DNA from 2 places in the Hydrogenoanaerobacterium sp. genome. Region 2 is predicted to be linked to the other one. Evidence: predicted binding sites of a transcription regulator. Region 2 holds the regulator's gene; the other holds the start of a gene.

The links. The regulator NrdR, encoded in region 2, represses ribonucleotide reductase genes. The targets are predictions, from matches to a motif close to CACNANATNTNGTG.
Region 1: a site for NrdR is predicted at 2,726-2,739, ahead of RTV33_RS06505 (anaerobic ribonucleoside triphosphate reductase). Genes of this name have one in related genera too.

What each region holds. Positions count from the first base shown of each region.
Region 1 is NZ_DALZQO010000008.1:10,371-17,983, forward strand. It holds gene nrdG (anaerobic ribonucleoside-triphosphate reductase activating protein) at 1-93, opposite strand, end outside; gene nrdD (anaerobic ribonucleoside-triphosphate reductase) at 159-317, opposite strand; gene RTV33_RS06505 (anaerobic ribonucleoside triphosphate reductase) at 338-2,653, opposite strand; gene RTV33_RS06510 (Gfo/Idh/MocA family oxidoreductase) at 2,939-3,916, opposite strand; gene nagB (glucosamine-6-phosphate deaminase) at 3,931-4,680, opposite strand; gene RTV33_RS06520 (helical backbone metal receptor) at 5,178-6,134, shown strand; partial or broken gene RTV33_RS06525 (diguanylate cyclase domain-containing protein) at 6,299-7,613, shown strand, end outside.
Region 2 is NZ_DALZQO010000001.1:125,011-133,434, reverse strand. It holds gene secD (protein translocase subunit SecD) at 72-1,472, shown strand; gene secF (protein translocase subunit SecF) at 1,472-2,389, shown strand; gene RTV33_RS00610 (sugar phosphate isomerase/epimerase) at 2,487-3,263, shown strand; gene RTV33_RS00605 (DUF6514 family protein) at 3,437-3,697, shown strand; gene nrdR (transcriptional regulator NrdR) at 3,791-4,240, shown strand; gene trxA (thioredoxin) at 4,460-4,774, shown strand; gene RTV33_RS00590 (Crp/Fnr family transcriptional regulator) at 4,791-5,465, opposite strand; gene RTV33_RS00585 (DsrE/DsrF/DrsH-like family protein) at 5,534-7,975, shown strand; gene RTV33_RS00580 (homocysteine S-methyltransferase family protein) at 8,036-8,424, opposite strand, start outside.

The sequences.
Region 1 (7,613 bases), on a different contig from region 2:
TGGACAGCCCTGTGTAAACACCACAAAGCGAATGCCCGGTCCATCCACAATCGATTCACGCACAACACCTGCTATTCTTACTGTCGTTCCCATCTAAACTCTCCATTTCAAAAGGACGGATCGAAATCCGTCCTTTCAGCTTTATCGTTATCGTGGCACTAGATTCTTTCAGGCTCCAGCCCGTGCTTTACACGGTCATGCTCCTCGGCACGTTTTGCATTGTTAAAACGGTCTACAGTACCAACCAGGTAACCTGTAATGCGGCGAATTCTTTCAAAGCCTACGCCTTCGCCTACCATCTGTGTGTTATGATTCATACGTGACATCCTCCTCTAAATTAAACTGCATTTATCGTTCTGTCTTTTTCTTCATTGATATCACCGCAGTAACCGCAGTTGTCGGTATTCCCGCGGTAGACGCCCAGCTTGCGGAGCACCTCAACGCTGACACCTTCGCCCTCATGTCTGCCGCAGCGCGGGCAAACATCATCGATGATGCCTGTGTAACCGCAGACAGGGTCTCGGTCAACAGGGTGATTGATTGAACCGTAGCCGATACCGCTCTCTTTCATGCAGCGCACAACACGCTCAAACGCATCCAGGTTCTTGCAAGGGTCTCCGTCCAACTCCACATAGGTAATGTGCCCGCCGTTGGTTAGGGCATGGTATGGTGCCTCCAGCTTAATCTTTTCAAACGCCGAAATATTGTGGTAAACCGGAACATGGAACGAGTTGGTATAGTAGTCGCGGTCGGTCACACCTGCGATTACACCATATTTTTTCTTATCAATTCGTACAAAACGCCCAGACAAGCCCTCCGCCGGTGTTGCAATCAGCGAGTAGTTAAAACCTGTGCGCTTTGCTTCCTCATCCATGCGTTTTCTCATATAGCCTACAATATCAAGGCCCAAATTCTGCGCCTCTTGCGATTCGCCGTGGTGCTTGCCAATCAGCGCCTTGAGGCACTCCGCAAGCCCAATAAAACCAATGGTAAGTGTGCCATGCTTGAGCACCTCCTCCACCGAGTCGTTGGCAGATAGCTTATCGGAATCCAGCCAGATGCCCTCACCCATAAGGAAGGGATAGTTTTTCACCTTTTTTGCCGCCTGAATTCGGTAGCGTTCCATGAGCTGTTCGGTCACCATACTGATTTTACGCTCAAGATCCTCAAAAAACAAATCCACGTTTCCGTTCGCCTTAATCGCCATACGCGGCAGATTAATGGAGGTAAAGCTGAGGTTGCCCCGGCCACCCACCACTTGCCGTGTGGGGTCGTAGGCGTTTGCCATAACGCGGGTACGGCAGCCCATGTAAGCAACCTCCGTGTTGTGGTCTCCCTCTTTGTAATACTGTGCGTTAAACGGCGCATCGAGGAACGAAAAGTTGGGAAATAAGCGTTTCGCCGATACACGACAGGCCAGCTTAAACAGGTCGTAATTGGGATCGTTGTGGTTGTAGTTTACACCCTCTTTGACCTTAAAAATATGGATGGGAAAGATGGGCGTTTCACCGTTGCCCAGCCCTGCCTCGGTTGCAAGCAGCACGTTTTCGATTACCAGCCTGCCCTCGGGCGAGGTATCGGTGCCGTAATTAATCGAGCTGAACGGAATCTGCGCACCGGCACGGGAATGCATGGTGTTTAGGTTATGTACAAACGCCTCCATCGCCTGATAGGTGGCGCGTCTGGTCTCTTTGTTTGCGTAGCTTTTTGCCGTCGCCTGCACCCTTTTGATGCTCTCAGCCGGAATTACCTCGGCAAGCAGCTCGGCCTCTTTCTCACAGTAGCCGTTGTCATCCGCCAATATGGGGCTGATCTGATATTCCTGCTCAATGCGTTTGCACAGCCCTTTCGCCGTATCCACGCCGTTTTGGGTACCGCACAAAATCTCCATTGTCTTACCAAGATTGCTCAAATACAGCTTGCGGTAGGTTTTTGCAACGCCGCGCGCCATCCCGTAATCAAAGTTGGGAATGCTCTGCCCGCCATGCTGATCGTTCTGGTTTGACTGAATTGCAATGCATGCCAGCGCCGAGTAGCTTTGAATATCGTTCGGCTCACGCAAAAAACCATGCCCTGTGGAAAACCCTCCCTTGAAGAGTTTTTCAATATCAATTTGGCAACAAGTGGTTGTCAACGTTAAAAAGTCAAGGTCATGGATATGGATATCTCCCTCCGCATGTGCCTTGGCATGTGCGGGATTGAGCACGAACATTTCGTAAAACTGTTTTGCACCCTCACTGCCGTATTTGAGCATGGTGCCCATGGCAGTGTCACCGTCGATGTTCGCATTCTCACGTTTTACGTCGTTATCAGAAGCCTCCTTAAAGGTGAGGTCTTCGTACACCTTCATTAAACGGGTGTTGCTCTCGCGCACGCGGGTGCGCTCTGCACGGTACAGAATGAATTCCTTCGCAGTGCGGGCATGGCCCTGCTCGATGAGTATTTTCTCCACTGCATCTTGAATTTGTTCAACGGTAGGGGTTTCGGTGTGCAGCTTGTTCTCGATATAAGCGGCAACATCATTGGCAATGGTATATGCCATTTCCTTATCTTTTCCGCCCAACACCTCCGCCGCTTTGTAAATGGCTGTCGCAATTTTTTCAATGTCGAACTGCACACTGCGCCCGTCACGTTTTACAATCGTCTTTATCATTCTGTTTTCCTCCGCAAGTTGTTCTGGTTTAAGGGTTCATCACTATATTTATAAGCTCCACCACATCCAAACCACAAGATATAGTGTCCGCAAATTTACTACTCGTTTATCATATCTCTTAATCTTGCTCTTGTCAATTGGTAAAACTACCATTTTCAGTACAAAATTTTATTTTTTGTACTAGATATTGTGTTTTTGCAAGTTGCGCTTACTTTAGCGCAGAGCATAAAAAAGAGGGCGTTATAGCGCCCCCCTTTTTACAGTAAAAATGCCGTATTTCCGCCTTTAAGTTTGGTCAGAAATTTCGCTGAGAATTTCCATTACGGTAAGTATTTGCTCTTCCGTAAACATATCGGAATCAACATTGTTTTTAATACAGTTTGTAAAATGACTAAGCTCCTCAAAATACGTTCCCGTTGGCGGTACATTGATTCCGGTGGGTATTTTAATCTTCTCCTCGGTGTCGAACACACGCGGTTCATGGTCAAATTGGTAAGCGGTTACCGTTTCTCCATCGTTTACCACCACCGCGTTTTCAAAATAAACGCGCCATTTTGCAGTAAACGGAATATCGGCGTTAAACCATGCTGCCTCACAAACGATGTTGCAATTATCGCCGTAACCATACTGAAAGCGGTATTGCTCCTTGTAATCCTTATCCGCGTTGCCGCAGCTGGTAAAGCTGTAGCTCTGCGGTTTGCCCAACAAACTGACAATCAGGTCAAGGTCATGGATGTGCAAATCGTAAGGGATGTGCCCGCTGCGTGTTTTATCAAACAGCCAGCCGCCTTTCACCCAACGGGGGCAGGCAGAAAGCCGCTCAAAGGTGCCATCCAGCAGTTTTCCGTATTCACCGCTCTTTACAAGCTGATACAACACCTTGCTGGTGGGGAAAAACCGCAGCACCTGCGCCACAAACAGCCGCACGCCTTTTTCTTTTGCAAGTGCAAACATTGCCCTTGCATCCTCTATTTTCAGCGCTACCGGCTTTTCGCAGATTACATTTGCCCCCGCATGCAACGCAGCGAAGACATGCTCCCGGTGCATAAAGGTAGGAGTACAGACGTCAACAATGTCCAGCTCCTCGTTCGTCAGCATATCACCAATGTTGGTGTACAGCACTGCGCCAATCTCCTGCGCTTTCTGCTTCGCCTGTTCAGAAACATCACATAGCGCCACCACTTTGCAGCCCTCTATGTGGGCATAGTTGCTGATATGTACGATACCCATGCCGCCTACACCAACAATTCCTATTTTTAACATAAAGTGCGCTCCTTTTAAAACAGTTCCGGGTGCTTCTGAGCGACAACTTGCAGGGCGGCCTCATCTGCCACAACGGTAAGGTTGGGGTGCAGCTGCAGAATTGAAGCGGGCACCTTTGGGGTAATGGGGCCAAACAGTGCCGTCTCCATAATGTCTGCTTTCCCCTCGCCCGAAGCTAGCAAAATGATTGCTTTCGCCTGCATAATCGATTTTATGCCCATGGTGATTGCCTGTTTTGGCACATCGTCGATCGAAGCGAAGAAGCGGGAGTTCGCATCAATGGTTTTTTGTGCAAGATCCACCAGATGAGTCTGCTGCTCAAACGCCTCATCCGGCTCATTAAAGCCGATATGGCCGTTGTTGCCGATTCCCAGTACCTGCAGATCCACTCCGCCCAAATCGGCAATGTGTTTGTCGTAGCGTCTGCACTCTTGCTCTACATCTGCCGCCATGCCGTTGGGTACGCTGGTGTTGGACTTATCGATGTTAACGTGATTGAATAAGTTTTCATTCATAAAGTAGCGGTAGCCCTGGTCGTTGTATGCATCCAGCCCCACATACTCATCAAGATTGATCGATTTCACCGCTTTAAAATCGAGATCTCCTTTTTCATACCATGCAATCAGCTGCTTGTACATGCCTACCGGAGTAGAGCCTGTTGCGAGACCGAGCACACAGTTGGGGCGCAAAATTACCGTTGCACTCACCACATTTGCCGCCTTGCGGCTCATATCATTGTAATCCTTTGCCCGAATCAACTTCATCATTTGGAAAACCTCCTACTATTCTATTTTCGCCTTATTACTTGCATTTTAGCATTTATATCCATTCTTGTCTATGCACGGTCGTGTGCCTTTTTTACCTGTATTGGTTTGTTTTAAGATTATTCCCTGCTCACGCAATGCTACCTGTTCGTACAGGATCTCACCCTATAGTTTGCAGAGAATGATAGTAATTTTAATTATATTCTTTTTTACCCTGTGTTTCAATCTTAATTTCGCTCTGTCCCCAATTTTACCCTGCAAAAAATCTGCCCTTCTTGCGCACTATATGAATTGACAGAGCATTGCCAAACGCGGTAGAATATAAAATAGTTTGCACTGCTACCATAGCTTTGGCAGAAATAAGCTGAAAAAGCAGGCATAGGCAACTGCCGTGCAAACGGCTCTCTAAAGCCAATGCCATAACATCGTGCCCTTTGGGTATGCAAACAATTTTATTTTGAAGATGAAATTGCTGTAACAGAAAGGAAATCGTACCTATGAAGATAAAAAGACTGATTGCTTTACTGCTCGCTTTTGCGATGCTGCTTATTCTGCCCGCCTGCTCGAAAAACGGCGGTGCCAGCGGCAGCGAAGAAGATGTCTCCGAATCGGAGCAGATGGACGAAAGTGGGAATTTCCCCGTCAAATTTGAGAAAGCGCGCATTAAAGCGGCGCCGGAACGTGTGGTTTCACTTTCGCCTGCACTTACCGAGATTATTTGCGATCTGGGGTATTTTGACAAGCTTGCCGGCGTAAGCGACTACTGTACCTACGAGGATGAAGATGTTGAGAGCCTAACGAAGGTCGGTACGATCAACGCACCCGATCTTGACAGTATTCAGTCGGCAAAGCCCGATGTGGTGGTGGCTGCTTCCCCCTTTGCTGAAGCAGACCTTGTCAAACTGCAGCAGATGAACGCCGTGGTAGTAATTCTGCCGCGTGCCAAAAATATGCAGGAGCTCAAAACACTCTACACCGACATCGGCAGAATATTCGAGGGGGAAACCGATGGTGCTGCCAAGGGCAAGGCTTTATTCCAGGAACAGAATGCCCGCGTTGAGGAAATTCTCTCCAAGGTAGAGGCTGCCACCATTAACAAGCAGCCGCAGGCCGCCTACTTGAGGCTGATACCGCTCACACTTGCCACCGGTGATACCTTTGAAGGGCAGTTGCTTGAGGCGATTGGGTTTCAAAACAGTGCTGCCGCCTACGGTGAATGGATTTACCCGCAGGACAAAGCGGTAGATCTTATGCCGGACATACTGTTTTATGATAAGGCGATTGGGATAGAAGGCATAAAAAGCTCGCAAATATATAACACCACCCCTGCTTATGCAAATTCCAAATGTTTTGAATATGACCTTGAGGTCTTTGAACGTCAGGGTGTTCGCATGTTTGATATGCTGGAGGATATGGCGCGCCAAGGGTGCCCCGATGCCTTTGCAGCTGAATAAAAATTCACTTGCCTGCTAGTGTCATTTTTTGGCTCTAGCGGGCACTTTTTTTACAAAATCATTGTAAATTATAAACTAATATGGTATTATATTGGATAATGATATATCATTATTTCTTTGCTCTGCTCTTCTGGCAGGGTATTTTCATTTTGGGAGGTGAGTTAATGCTGAAGAGTATTACAACGAAAAAAGCCATTCTTCGCATTGTTCTTACCGGCCTGATTATTGCTCTGATTTTAAGTTTCTTTCTGGTGTTCACCTATCAGCTCAAGGGCCTGTTGAGAAAGCAAACCGAAATCACGCTGCAAGAGAGCAACCAGCGCTCGATCCATGCGCTTGAAAAGAGGTTTTCCGATACCTTTTCTACCTTAAATGCACTTACAATCTTTGTGCGGGAGTACGATAATATCGGAAAAGATCGCATACTAAATGTTTTACACGAACAAACCGGATCCAATGGTTTTTCTTCTATGGCGGTTATTGCGCCCGACGGTACCAGCCACACAACCGATGGAGAAGTGTTCAACTCAAGTGACCGTGAATATTTCCAAAAGGCAATGGCAGGGGAACGCAATCTATCTTTTATTACAGATTCAAGAACCGATGGCACCAGGACAATTATATTTGCAGAGCCCATCTATCAGAACAACCGTATTATAGGTGTGCTGACAGGCTCATACAGCCCCAATGTTCTCAGTGAACTTCTGGATGTGAAAATTTTTGATGGCATGGGGTATGCGTTTCTTATTGATCAAAGCGGAAACCCCATCACGCATCTGGATTCAAAAAAGGAAGGCTTTAACTATTTAGATCTGCTTAAAAACTGTGAGTTTGAAAGCAGGTACAGCCTTGAGCGATTTACCGACGATATGGCACAGGGTAAAAGTGGATTGATGCGTTATTTTAACCAAGAAAATTCGCAAATTGTCAACTATGTACCCACAGAATTTGATGATTGGTATCTGCTTACCTGTGTTCCTTCCAACTATATCAGTTCACAGCTCAAAGATATTTCACAGTATGCATTTTTACTGCTACTCATGGAGCTTACCGTTCTCGCCGCGGTGGGAATTTATATCATCTTTCTGCAGCGCCGCAATACCGATGAGCTTAGCGATACCAATCAAAAATTTGAGGCACTCACCTCGAATATTCCCGGCGGTGTATTTCGTTACTCCGGGGAAGAAGACGGACGTCTAGATTTTATCAGCGATGGGCTGCTGCAGCTGTTCGATTGCACGGAATCGCGCTTTCGCGAGCGCTTTGATAACCAATTTATCAATATGGTGTACGAGCCCGACCGCAAGCGGGTGCTTCAAGAGATAAACACACAGCTTGCCGACAAAGATAAGTACAAACTGGAGTTTCGTATTGTCACCGAGGGTGGAAGGATTTGCTGGCTGTTCTGCCGCGGTCAGCGGATTTGTGACGCCAGCAGTAAGCTGTGGATATATGTTGTTGTAATGAACATTACCGCTA
Region 2 (8,424 bases):
TGTCGACGGGGACATGTAAAAAAATGGTTAAAATCCCGCGGACAGGACAAGAAAAAAGTGGAGGTTTACACATGAAAAGAATTGGCAAACCGGTGTTTTTCATAGTGGTGCTGCTTATCGCCCTCCTAACTTACGCCACATTTTATGGCATAAGTTCAACCTATGGTGATGTCACAAAGACTTACATCAAAGGTGCGGGCGATATTCGCTGGGGCATTGATATTCGCGGAGGTGTTGACGTAACGTTCAGCCCGCCGGAAGGCTTTGATGCAACCAATGAGCAGATGGCATCTGCCGAATCGGTTATCAAGCTTAGACTGCTATCGCTTAACATTACGGATTCTGAGGTATATACCGACTTTAACAAAGACCGTATCATCGTTCGTTTCCCCTGGAAGCAGGATGAGACAAACTTTGACCCTGAGGCTGCAATCGCAGAGCTGGGCGCAACTGCAATGCTCACCTTCCGTGAGGGCATCAATGTAGATACCGAGGGCAAGCCCACTGGTGCTACCAAAGACAATATCATTCTGCAGGGCAACGATATTAAAAGCGCATACGCCAGCATGACCCAGCAGAACAAACCGGTTGTAGCGTTGGAGCTCAATGAAAGCGGCAAGCAGAAATTTGCCGATGCTACCGGAAAACTGGTGGGGCAGCAATACCCCAATAACGTCATTTCCATCTGGATGGACGAAACAGTGATTTCGTATCCGACCGTAAACGCTAAAATCACAGAGGGAAAAGCTACTATTGAAGGTAATTTCACTGTTGAAGAAGCAAAATCTCTTGCAGATAAGATCAACGCCGGTGCGCTGCCCTTCAAGCTGCAGACTGAGAACTTTAATACCCTGTCTCCGACAATGGGTATGGGTGCAAAAGATGCAATGGTGCTTGCCGGTGTCATCGCTTTTGTATTGGTTTGCATTCTTATGATTGTGTTCTACAGGCTGCCGGGTGCAGTCGCCTGTATCGCTCTGGTGGCACAGGTTACCGGTATCGTAGCTTCTACAACCGGTTTCTTCCCAACCATTCCGAGCTTCACAATGACACTTCCCGGTATCGCCGGTATCATCCTGAGTATCGGTATGGGTGTTGATGCCAACGTTATCACAAACGAGCGCATCAAAGAGGAGCTTAAAGCGGGCAAATCGCTTGACGGTGCAATCAACCTAGGCTTTGACAAGGGTTGGAGCGCAATCTTCGACGGCAACATCACCGTAATCTTTGTTGCGGTTGTACTTATGGGCGCGTTTGGTGCACCGGGTACTGTATTTGCAAACTTGCTCAGCCCCATCTTTAATTTCTTTGGCCCATCCACCGCGGGTTCTATATACTCATTTGGCTACACATTGCTGGTAGGTATTATTATGAACTTCCTCTGCGGTGTGCTGCTGTCCCGTCTAATGCTTAAATCCATTTCGCAGTTTAAATGCTTCCGCAAAGCATGGCTGTACGGAGGTGACAAATAATGATAGATTTTTGTGGCAAAAGAAAACTGTTTTATACCATATCTATCGTAGTGATTGCTTGTGCCATTTTATCTACTCTGATATTTGGTATTCAGCTTGATATTCAGTTTAAGGGCGGAGCGATTATCACTTACTCCCACACGGGCGAGGTGGATAAAGGAGCTGCTGAGCAGTTCATTCAAAGCACCTTGGGCGAAAATGTCAGTGTGCAGGAAGCGGTAGATATCACTACAGGCAATACCAATATGGTGGTGTCTCTTACCGCAGATAAAAGCCTTTCTTCCGATAAGCAGCTGGCACTTACGGATGCTCTGCAGAAAGAGTTTCCTGACCAGAACTTTGAGGTAATTCAGATTAACAACGTTGACCCCACCATTGGTAAAGAGTTTTTTGCAAAATGCCTGGTGGCACTCGTGCTTTCTGCATTTTTGATGGTTGTTTACATCGCATTCCGCTTCCGTAAAATCGGCGGCTGGTCCGCAGGTGTAATGTGCGTGCTGGCACTGATTCACGATTCCATCGTTGTATTCGCAACCTTTATCATCTGCCGAATTCCGCTTAACGAGAACTTCATCGCGGTGGTTATTACTATTATCGGTTACTCGCTGAATGCCACCATCGTAATCTACGACCGTATTCGTGAGAATCGCCAACTCATTGGCAAAACGATGCCGCTTGCAGAGCTTGTTACCAAGAGCGTCAATCAGTCTCTCGGCCGTACCATTATGACTAGCGTTTCCACAATCGCCGCGATGACAATTGTGTGCATCGTAGGCAAGGTTGTAGGTTTGGATTCAATCCTTTCCTTCGCATTTCCCTTGACCATGGGTATGATTTCCGGCTTGTATTCCTCTGTTTGCATTGCACCCGCATTGTGGACTTCATGGCAGGAGTACAAAGTGAAAAAGGCAGCATAGTTTATTACAAAATGAAAAGACAGGACATTTTTGTCCTGTCTTTTTTTCTGCCTCTGTGGTATACTTTTAACACAATTGATTGTCAGGGGGTGATGCGGTGGATGTTGGAATATCTACCGCCTGCCTGTATCCTATGGAAACAGAGAAAGCACTGGAAACACTGGGCAAGCTGGGTGTTCGCACTGTCGAGATATTTTTTAATGCGCCAAGCGAGCTGCAACCGGAATTCTTGGCAAAGCTCAAAGCCATTGCACAGCAGTATGCGCTGAAGATTATTGCAATTCATCCCTATTCTTCGGGTTTTGAGCCATTTATGTTTTTTACAAATTATGAGCGTCGTTTTCAAGATGCAATGGTCATGTATGAGGATTACTACCGCGCTGCAAATGATCTCGGTGCGAAAATTGTAGTGCTGCACGGCGACCGCAAAGAGGGACAGTTGCCGGATGAGGTGTATTATGACCGTTTTGGCGAGATGTTTCTGCATGCAAAACAGAATGGTGTTATTTTGGCGCAGGAGAATGTCGAGCGTTGCAGAAGCAGAAGCAGTAGTTTTATTCGTCGCATGTACGAGTATTTAGGCGACAATGTACGCTTTGTGTTAGACCTAAAACAGGCAGTGCGCTCGGGTGAAGATATTTTTACTATGTGCAACGCTATGGATAAGGGTATTGTACACCTGCATCTCAGTGATAACTGTGCGCAGGGAGACTGCCTGCCGCCGGGCAGCGGAACTTTCGATTTTGCGGCACTGAAACAACACCTTAAATCGCATGGTTACATGGGTTCAGGCGTAATTGAGCTATACCGGAACAACTACAAAACAACCGCAAATTTATACGAGTCGTATTGTTTTATGAAGGCTATACCTTAAATTAAATTTCGCTAAAATTCGACAAACAGTTAGGGTGCTTCACAGGCAGAAAAACAACAATCTATGCACAACGACGGATTTGTGAACAGATTGTCGAATCATGTCGAAAAAAATTTCTTTAAAAACGCTCCTCTAACTATATAATTGTAAGTGAGGGATAGGAGGGTTCTAAATTGAAGCAAGCTGACAAAAAACTTACAGCACACCTGCAAACAGAATGTAAGACGATCTTGACAGAGGGGAGGTGCGAGGCTGAGGAATGCGAGGGAGTTACGGTTTACGGGCTTGCAATGTATCAAGGTGATAAGCCGGTAGCGGTAATATCGGACATTTCTTCTTACCGCAGCAATGTAGAAGAATTGGTTGCCTTATGCAACAGAGCCCAAGTGACCAAAGACACGATTTGGGATGTTGTAGACGACTATTTAACCTAACCTGTAAAACTACATAAAATTTAGGATTTAACTTGTATCTGCTGTGGCAACATGATACAATATGAAGTATTCAAAGCCAAGGAGATGAGATGGATGAAGTGTCCTTTTTGTGGATATGAGGAAACTAAGGTGATAGATTCCCGGCCGACCGATGAAAAAATCAGACGCCGCCGTGAATGCCTAAATTGTGAAAAACGTTTTACGACATATGAGGTGGTTGAGACTATGCCGCTGGTTGTCATTAAAAAGGACAAGTCACGCGAGATATTCGACCGCGATAAATTGATGAATGGTTTGGTTCGCGCCTGTGAAAAACGCCCAATATCCGTTGAGATGCTGGACAATATCGTAAATGGTATTGAAACACAGCTACTTAATATGCTTGAGAGAGAAGTATCATCTTATCAAATTGGCGAAATGGCAATGCAGAGGCTAAAAAATATCGACGAGGTTGCTTACGTGCGGTTTGCATCTGTTTACCGCCAGTTTGCCGACATCAACTCTTTTATGGATGAACTTAAAACTTTACTCAAAGAAAAATAATACAACAAAAAAGGAACGCAAAACGCGTTCCTTTTTGTTTTTGCCAAAAGGCAAGTGTTTTTGCATGCAAAATATGCTAAGATAAGAAAGAGATACCCTTAGCAATCAATTTGATATCAGCCCACTATGTGATTAGGTTACAGATAAAACTTTAGTTATGCTTATAATTAAATTATACCGAAAACAAAAACACATTCATAGAGTAAGGAGATTTATATTATGAGCGTTATGACAATCACCAAAGAGAACTTTGAAGCTGAGGTTATTAGATCCGAAAAAACCGTATTGCTCGATTTCTGGGCACCCTGGTGCGGCCCGTGCAGAATGGTATCCCCGATTGTAGATGAAGTTGCACAAGAGGTTTCTGCTACTGCAAAGGTTGGCAAAATCAACGTGGATGAACAGCCCGAGCTTGCCGCAGAATTCCAGGTTATGAGCATCCCCACTCTTGCGGTGATCAAAGACGGCAAGGTAGTTCAGTCCTCAGTGGGTGCAAAATCGAAGGCAGCTATATTGGGTATGCTCGAAAAATAAAAAGGTGCTACTGCAATTACGTATAGCTGCGCAGCTTGGCTTTGTCCAGTATCTTCACCCCGCCGCGAAACAGCTCGACGATGCCCTCGTCGGAAAAATATTTGAGCATGCGAGATACCACTTCGCGCGCAGAACCCATATATTTTGCAATTTGCTCGTGGGTAAGCTGGATATTATCAGAACCCTGCTTTGCAAGCTCATCCAGCAAAAATATTGCAAGCCGCTTATCAAAGCGCATAAATAGTATTTGTTCCATCGCCCACATAACGTCCGAAAAACGGTCGACCGTTATTTTGTTGGAAAAATTCTCTGCATATATATTTCGGCTGATGATTTGAGAAAAAACGGCTGAATTGATGAGCAGAATTTCACAGGGCGATTCTGCATCAATGTGAACGTCAAAGGTGATGTTCTTGAGAATACAGGAGGCTGAAAGCATGCATATATTTCCACTGGTTAAGCGGTAAAGAGTTACTTCGCGCCCGTCCTCTGAAAGGATGTAGGTGCGAAGTTCGCCGCTTTTAACGAGCAAAACGCCAATACAGTCGTTATCGCCACCATGAATATTATGGCCGCGCTCGTATTGTACAGAATGGGTGTTGTTTAAAATCAGTTCTTGTTCGGCAGCATTCAGTTTATCCCAAAAGGTTAGGGTTTTGCTGAGAAGTACGGCATCTTGCTTTTGCAGCACCGTAATCCCTCCTCTTTTTTGTAATTAAAACCAGTATAACATATTTTGAAAATGGAATGGTGAACGCAATGAAAAACAGTCAGAAAATTCTTATTGTCGGCGGTGTTGCAGGCGGCGCGTCGGCAGCCGCAAGACTTCGTCGTCTGGATGAAAACGCTGAAATTATCATGCTTGAAAGGGGAGAGTACATCTCCTTTGCAAACTGCGGGCTGCCTTACTACATCGGCGGGGAGATTACGGAAAAATCTGCGCTGACACTGCAAACTCCTGCAAGCTTTCACGCGCGTTTTCGTGTAGATGTACGCAATTTCAGTGAAGTGACGGCGATTGATACCGAGGCAAAAAATGTCACGGTAAAAAACAGCAAAACAGGTGAAGTCTACACCGAAGGCTATGATAAGCTCATTTTATCAATGGGTGCAGAGCCAATTAAGCCAAATCTCGGCGGTGCCGATTCGGGCAGGGTGTTTACGTTGCGCAATATCCCCGATACTTACCGCATCAAAGATTTCATCGATCAAAGCAAGCCCAAACGGGCAGTTGTTGTGGGCGGCGGCTACATCGGTGTTGAAATGGCGGAAAACCTACACCGTGCAGGGCTTGAAGTGACGATCGTCGAGATGTCCGATCAGGTCATCGCGCCTCTTGATTACGACATGGCCTGCGATGTACACCGTCATATCCAAAGCAAGGGTGTAAAGCTGCTGCTCGGCAACGCGGTACGCTCCATCGCGGAAAGCGGCAATTCTCTTAATGTCGTGCTCGACAGCGGTGAGATTACAGCCGACATGCTGATTATGGCGATTGGTGTAAGACCCGAAAGTGCTATTGCAAAGAACGCAGGGCTTGCGCTGAACGAGCGCGGGTTTATTGTGGTGAACGAAAATATGCAAACCTCCGATCCGCAAGTTTACGCGGTAGGTGATACTGTGGAGGTCACCGATTTTGTTACAGGGCAAAAAGCGGCAATTCCTTTGGCGGGCCCCGCAAACAAACAGGGTAGAATCGCGGCCGATAATATCTGCGGTATTTCCAGTAAATACACCGGCACACAGGGTTCGTCGATTCTTAAGGTTTTTGATATGACGGTGGCTACCACCGGAGTTAACGAAAAAACCGCAAAACGGCTGGGTCTTCATTACGACAAATCGTTTACCTATTCAGCGTCGCATGCAAGCTATTACCCCGGTGCAGTGAATATGACGATTAAAATTATCTTTGAGCAGGGAACAGGCAAGTTGCTTGGTGCGCAGGTTGTGGGTTACGACGGCGTAGATAAACGCTGCGACGTGCTTGCCACGGCAATTCGCGCAGGAATGACGGCGTACGACCTCACAAGGCTTGAGCTTTGCTATGCACCGCCGTATTCCTCTGCCAAAGACCCGGTCAACATGGCGGGGTACGTGATTGAGAACCTGCTCACCGGCAAGGTGAAAAATTTCCACTGGCACGATGTAAAAGATCTCCCCCGCGACGGCAGCGTCACCCTGCTTGATACGCGCACGGCCATCGAGTTTGAAAACGGCAGCATCGACGGGTTTATCAATATTCCGCTCGACAGCCTGAGAGACCGGTTGGGTGAGCTCGATAAGAGCAAGCCGGTGTACGTAACCTGCCAAGTTGCGCTGCGCGGCTATATTGCCGCAAGAATCTTGATGCAGAATGGGTTTGAGTGCTACAATCTCAGCGGCGGTTACCGTTTGTATCATTCTATTTTCGGTGCACAGGCTGCTCCTAAAAACCCTGTGGTGCTCAACCCCGAAACCCAGCGTGCCGAGAAAAAAAGCACCGCATTAAAAATTGATGCCTGCGGGCTGCAATGTCCCGGTCCTATCGTAAAATTATCGGAAGCGCTTAAGCAGACGGAAGTTGGGGATGTGATTGAAATATCTACAACAGACCCTGCCTTTGCCGCGGATATCCAGGGCTATTGCCGCAGAACCGGCAATGTGTTCCGTGGGATGAACAGCAGCAAGGGGGTATCTACGGTACTGGTTGAAAAGGCTGAGAGTATGCAGAACGCATGCAATATTTCAAATAAAGATAATAAGAACCTCATTGTATTTTCGGGTGACTTGGATAAGGCGATTGCATCGTTTATTATTGCCAATGCCGCGGCGGCAATGGGGCGCAAGGTAAGCATGTTCTTTACCTTCTGGGGGCTGAATATTTTGCGTCGCCCTAAAAAAGTATCGGTGAAAAAAGATTTTATCTCCAAAATGTTTGGTGGCATGATGCCGCGCGGCTCGAAAAAGCTGGGTCTTTCTAATATGAATATGGGCGGCATGGGTGCAAAAATGATAAGAGGGGTTATGAAAAATAAAAATGTTGATAGCCTTGAGGATTTGATCCGCCTTGCACAGTCCAACGGTGTGGAGCTTGTAGCCTGCTCGATGAGCATGGATGTGATGGGTCTAAAACCCGAGGAGCTCATCGACGGCGTTAAGCTGGGCGGCGCGGCCGCAATGCTTGCCAACGCTGAGGAATCGGATATGTCTCTGTTTATATAAACGAATGCAAAAAACCGTAAGCGAATTTCGCTTACGGTTTTTTACTATTATAAATGTTCGTTAACCGAGCAGCTTTTTGGCAATGTCCACCGACTCTTTTGCATCTTTGGCGTAATAGTCTGCGCCTATTTTGGCAGCGTAGTCTGCGGTAAGCACCGCACCTCCTACCATAATGCTGCAGGGCAGCTGCTGCTCGCGCAGCAGGGCAATGGTTTGTGCCATGCTGCCAAGCGTAGTGGTCATCAGTGCGCTCAGCCCCACAAGCGATACCTGATGCTCGCGTACAGCATCGGCAACCGCGGCGGGCTCTACATCCTTACCAAGGTCGATAATGGTATAGCCGTAATTCTCGAGCAGAATTTTCACAATATTCTTACCGATATCATGGATGTCACCTTTAACGGTTGCAAGCACAATTTTACCGCGGCTTACGCTACCACCGCTGACAG